Regions from separate parts of the Pseudoalteromonas sp. MMG006 genome, predicted to be linked through region 2. Evidence: predicted binding sites of a transcription regulator. Region 2 holds the regulator's gene; the other holds the start of a gene.
What was found. The regulator FliA, encoded in region 2, starts transcription of late flagellar genes. The targets are predictions, from matches to a motif close to CTAAAGNTNNNNNNNNNNNNGCCGATA.
Positions count from the first base shown of each region.

Region 1 (3,110 bases), on a different contig from region 2:
CTTTAGCAACACGTTGACGCTCATCAAAATTGATTCTTGTTGGAGAAATGAGTAAGTTTGCATAAGAATGGAAGCTAGTTAAAATAAAGCTTACTAAGATAAAAAAGATTTTTATTATTGTCATTTAATCAACATCTCTAGTTGTCTAATAATTTAACGTCACTTCAATTGTAGTATCAAAGATGCCATCTTTATAAGTATTTCCGTCACCGGAGGTACTTAATTGCCCCCCCACTCTCAATAACGCAGTCCCTGTGGTATCGGTTGTAATGGTCGCATTGTATATGAGCTGATTTAAAATCAGTGATGCACCACCGAAAATGTTATTTAAAGGTTGGTCGTTTATAAAATCACTCACATTTACTTGAATACGCGCAGGATACCCTTCGAGCAACAATTCGGCGGCATGGCCTTTTTCAAGTAAATATATGCTGTTAGTTAAGGTGTTTGTATTACTAGGTAACAAAGTTATAGAGCTAACACTTTGATTATCACTAATAACAATTTTACCAAAATTCAATTGCTCAAGCGCTGTAACTTGGGCGTATAAATCCGTAGTTAAGAAAGCTGCTAGTATGAATAAAATTAATTTCATAAAGTAGCCTACTTTATAATAAAGCAGGCTTTGCCCATTAGTAATTTAATTCTAATGTAAACGTGCCACTGTATGATCCATCGATATAATCACTAGTTGCAGCAACCGCTGTTGTGGTTAATGTTGCACCAACATTAAATGTCGCTTCGCCATTTGAATCAACCTGAATGGTCGTTGTAGCTACACTATTAGCCGCCGCACCAGTTAACACATAATACGTTGGAGTACCCAAAGTAAATGCTGCAGTACCCGCAGGTGCTGCATCAGGTGAAATTGCAGTTTCAGTCGGATCTGTAATGGTCAATGTACCAAATGGAGACACCCCAGAAACAGAGAATGAGGCTGGTGTACCTGCTACTAAAATTGCGATTTCAGCCGCTGTTGCATCAGTTGAAGTAGTAATAGCAGATGTAGCAGGGTTTGCCGCTAATTCTAGTGAAGCAGTTTGTGCGCCGCTTAAATCAGCTGAGGCACGAATTGTTCCAAAATCTAGAGCTGCATCATTAGTCAATGTAAATGCATTTTGAACTGTCACACCTGCTTGAAATGAAGTTGTTTCAGCAACAGCACCAAAAGAAAGTGTAGCTATAGATACTACCAAAGCTGCTTTAGTAAAAAAGTTGTTCATAATTTATCCCTTAAATATATTTAATTAACCCTTAGTCAGGTTACATTAAGTATCGGCCGAGTCCATGAAATATTTAGAAAAAATACATTTTTTATTAAATACTCTGAGCCAGTAAACTATTTTTGTAATTTAACCTTCTTTAAAAGTGGTCAATCTACACTTGTTACCTAGTTTGGAAAAAAACATGCACAGCTGCACTGCTTGCTTTTGAGTCTCAACGGGCCCTGCTACCAGATTATAAAGCGTAACTGAATTTTTAGTTTGTGCATTTATTTGATAGTGCAAAATTGTACTTAATTGCGGGTATTGCTCTTGTAAACGCTGTATTTGTGCTTCAGCCCTTTTCGCACTCATATACCTAGCAATTTGAATCGTGTAGCTTATTTTTTTCGAATCAATAATGCTTTTGCTTTCTGTGGATTCTGCTGATAATGAAGCCTTGTTTTCACTTCCGTACTTTATCTGCTTAACATCACCTTTAAGTGGATCGGGTACTGCATCAATATCGGTTTGTGCAGAAAGAGCCTGAATCAATAATAGCAAATCCTCTTCCATGTCGCTTAAACTAGCTATTTTTTCTTTACTGTTATCCCATTGCTCTAAATAAGGTTTTATATCTTCTACAAGCACAAACTTTTCATTAGGCGACGAAACCGGTGCTTGCTGGTTACTACAAGCAGCTAACATCAATAACAAAAGTAATATTCCGAATCTAGGTTTCAATTTTAGACATCCATAAAAAACAACTTTAATTTCAAAGCAATAATTAAGCCAAATATTCAACTATAGTTTTATAGGCTTATCTGTGTAGTTACTTACGATGCAATCGAGCTTATACAGTTTAAATACATCACAGTCGGCTTTTGCATTTTTAAAGTTTTGGTAAGAGCCTAACTTTAGCCTGTAAAATATTTTATTATTTATTTTTGCGGTTTCAACATTTGTCAGTATTTTGTCTCTAAATAATGGGGCTGCTTTAGTATTTAGCTCTTTCCATGCTTTTACTACACCGTTTTGCGAGCCAACAGACGCAACCTGTAATGCAAATACATGTTTAGGCGCGCGTAATGTAACGACTTGCTTTTTATTACTGTAATTTTGCTTAACCTGTCGCAGACGGGATTGCGTAATACGTGGAGAGCGGGCTGTTTTAATGCTATAGCCTTGGTTAGACTGAGCTATCGCTTTACTATTTATAATGACTATATGGTTTACTAGGTAGGTTATTTCTTTTTCTAATTTTAAGATGCGCTCAATACCTGCTCGAGCTTGTTGCCATTGCATGGCGGCATCTTTTAGTTGAGCAAACTCAAGGGCTGTTATAGATACGTAGTCTGGCGCGTTAGTTTGCGATACGTTGCTTGTCTCTATTTTGGGCGCAACACTACATGCTGTTCCAAATAAAAGCATTAGCAAGCTAAGTATTAGCCCAATGTTATTTTTTTTACGTATAAGCATGTATTTGTTGTCCTGAAAGTAGTGCCTTTACACTTACATTTCAGTTAAACATTCTCACAAGAAAGCGTTTAACTTTATTAGCTTTAAGCTATTAACTTAGCTCTTAGTATGCTTTTTCATGTTTCATAAAAACACAATGTTGCATATTCCTCCTTCCTTGAGAGCATTATTTAATACAAAATTAATGCCAATTAACTTAAAATTTACAACATGAATTACAATATGTCTGTAATGTCCCTAAAACATTTCTGATTTTGAACTTTCTTATTAATGTGTATTTATTTTAATGAATAAATAGATAAAAGGCGCCAAATAGGCGCCTTAAGGTATTAAATAAAATAACTAATTAAATTAGTGTTTTAATAAATGATTTGAGTTCACCGGCAAATTCATCGCGGCGTAGTGCAAATTCAATCGTTGCTTTTAAGT
Region 1 is NZ_JAGJEJ010000009.1:29,436-32,545, forward strand. Features, by position in the region: gene J8L73_RS10485 (fimbria/pilus periplasmic chaperone) at 1-124, opposite strand, end outside; gene J8L73_RS10490 (DUF4402 domain-containing protein) at 146-595, opposite strand; gene J8L73_RS10495 (DUF4402 domain-containing protein) at 633-1,223, opposite strand; gene J8L73_RS10500 (SPOR domain-containing protein) at 1,353-1,946, opposite strand; gene J8L73_RS10505 (SPOR domain-containing protein) at 2,007-2,681, opposite strand; gene galU (UTP--glucose-1-phosphate uridylyltransferase GalU) at 3,028-3,110, opposite strand, start outside.
Region 1: a site for FliA is predicted at 1,274-1,300, ahead of J8L73_RS10495 (DUF4402 domain-containing protein). Genes of this name have one in related genera too.

Region 2 (3,110 bases):
TGAATCGTTGCAAACATTTCATTAATGGTATCAAGTGCTTGTAATATAACATCCATCAACTCGGAGTTAACAGTTCGCACTCCCTGACGCAGTAAATCAAATACATTTTCTGCACCATGACACGCATCAACGAGCTCTGTCATTGCTAAAAAGCCTGCACCACCTTTTACGGTATGAAAACCTCTAAATATAGCATTTAGTAGCTCGGTGTCTTCTGGGTTATTTTCCAGCTCAACTAACTGTTCAGATAAAAGCTCTAGGATTTCTCCAGCCTCTACCAAAAAGTCTTGTAAAATATCTTCATCGACTTCAAAGCTCATGCAGTTACTCTCCTCTTAGAAGCCCAAACTTGATAAAAGATCATCGACTTCATCTTGATCAGATACAACATCATTACGCGAATCTTTATCAATAATTGGGCCTTCCGGACCTGCTAAAGTTTGTGCGGTAACTGGTTCTTCTGTTTTTTGTTCTATTGTTTCAGCCGGGCTGTCATCTTGCGCTGCAAAAGCAGTTAAAAGATGCAGTAAGCTCTCTTCTACTTCTCTAACTAATTCAATAACTCGACGAATTACTTGCCCAGTTAGATCTTGATAGTCTTGAGCCATTAATACGTTGGTCATTAAGCTCTGTAACTCATCGGTTTTATGATGAGAGTTATTCATAAACTTATCGATGCTATGGCATAGCGTCTTAAATTCGCCCAACTCTATTTCGCGACTCATTAAGCGATCCCAAGTCGGTTTGATATGAGATATTTCGTCTGCTAATTGCTGAGCAATAGGCAAGCTTGCCTCAACAGCATCCATCGTTTTATTCGCGGCATTTTCTGTCATTTCCATAACATAATTTAGCCGCTTTTTAGCATCAGGGATAGCATCAGTAGTTAAGTCAGTTAAACGAGTATCAAGCTCAAAGCTTTTAAGCGCTTCGTGCAATTGACGGGTTAACTTTCCAACTTCAGCAAATAATTCAGATTGCTCTTGTGAAGCAGTTTCTAAGATCAGCTGATTGGCTTTCTCTTGCTCACCGTTTTCTAAAAAAACAACGAGTTGCCGAGCTTGTTCTAAAGTTATTTGAGGCGCAGCAGGTGCTGGCATAAACCTCTCCCCTATCGTTAACCTAAACGTTCAAATACTTTTTCTAATTTTGTTTTTAGTGTTCCAGCCGTAAAAGGCTTCACTATATAACCATTAACGCCTGCTTGAGCTGCAGCAATTATTTGTTCTTTTTTCGCTTCAGCTGTCACCATTAGTACAGGGATATGTTTTAACTTATCATCCGCACGAATCGCTCTTAATAGGTCAATACCTTGCATACCAGGCATATTCCAATCTGTAACTACGAAATCAAAGACTTGATTTTGTAGCATAGGCAAAGCCGTAGAGCCGTCATCAGCCTCTTGAACGTTAGTGAAGCCTAAATCACGTAACAGATTTTTTATAATACGTCTCATCGTTGAGAAATCATCAACAACAAGAATTTTCATGTTTTTATCCAAAACATCCTCCAGTGAGGTTTTAACCTTAGTTTACTTACTACTAATTTATCCAGTCATTGATTTTAGCTTTAAGCTTAATCATGGCCTGACCATGTATTTGACTTACACGCGATTCACTTACATCGAGTATATGCCCTATTTCTTTTAAATTCATTTCATCGTTATAGTACAAAGAAAGCACCATTGCATCACGCTCTGGTAAAGACTTTATAGCACTTAATAAAGATGCATTAAACCGTTCATTTTTAACATTATTAAAAGGTTTGTCTAGCGATAAATCTTGCCCTGTAGGAGCAATTACATCTTCGTCAACACCAAGGTCTTCAATACCTAAAACTTTACTTGCGTTAACATCGTTTAAAATATGATGGTACTCATTTAACGAAATTTCAAGTTTTTCAGCAACTTCTATATCTGTTGGTTCACGGTTTAAGCTGTTTTCAAGTTCTGTGATAGCCTCAGCTACTTGCCTGCTTTTACGGTGTACTGAGCGAGGAGCCCAATCCCCTCTGCGCATTTCATCGAGCATAGCTCCGCGTATTCGTATTCCTGCGAAGGTTTCAAAACTAGCTCCTTTGGCTGCATCAAAGTTTTTTGAAGCTTCAATTAAACCTATCATTCCTGATTGAATTAAGTCATCAAGTTGAACACTTGGTGGTAATCGAGCAATTAGATGACATGCCACTTTTTTTACAAGCGATGCATGCTTTTCAACAATCACATTTAAGTTTTGTGTTGTTTGATATCCCATAGCTCTATTCACCAATGTTGTCATAATTAGCCGTTTACTAGTTTTTCAATGAAAAACTCTAAGTGCCCAGATGGTTGGTTTGGTATTGGCCATTTTACTGCTTTTGTTGCCAACGTTTTAAATGCAAGGGCTGCTGGCGAATTCGGGAAAAGCTCTACAATTACTTTTTGACGACGCGTCGATTTACGCATATTTTCATCATATGGAACAGTTGCAACCAATTCCATTGATATATCTAAAAAACGATCTGTAACTTTAGATAATTTTGCAAATAACTCCTGGCCTTCTCGCATACTGCGGACCATATTTGCAACAATTTTAAATTTATAAACACCATGCTCACGGCTTAAAACTTTAATTAATGCGTATGCGTCCGTTATTGATGTTGGTTCATCACAAACTACAACCATGACATCTTGGGCCGCACGAGAAAAGCTTAGTACCATGTCAGAGATACCGGCGGCAGTATCTACAATTAAAATATCAAACTCAGTGTTAAGTTCACTGAAAGCACGTATTAAGCCAGCATGTTCTGATGGTGATAGTTCAACCATGCTTTGCGAGCCCGACGTAGCGGGTACAATTTTTATGCCAGCTGGCCCTTCAACTAAAATCTCATCCAGCTCACATTCACCAGATAAAACATGTGACAAATTACGCTCAACGCGCAAACCAAGCATCACATCACAATTTGCTAAGCCTAAATCTGCATCAAGTACTAAGACTCGATTACCTTGCTGCCCTAATGCAATAGCAGTATTCAGAGAAACATTTGTCTTCCCTACTCCACCTTTGCCACCAGTTACAGCGATAACTTTTACGCCGTTGTTATTGTTTTGACTCATTTTGCGCAGGCCG
Region 2 is NZ_JAGJEJ010000001.1:318,517-321,626, reverse strand. Features, by position in the region: gene J8L73_RS01480 (chemotaxis protein CheA) at 1-320, opposite strand, end outside; gene J8L73_RS01475 (protein phosphatase CheZ) at 336-1,100, opposite strand; gene cheY (chemotaxis response regulator CheY) at 1,118-1,501, opposite strand; gene J8L73_RS01465 (RNA polymerase sigma factor FliA) at 1,542-2,252, opposite strand; gene J8L73_RS01460 (MinD/ParA family protein) at 2,279-3,110, opposite strand, start outside.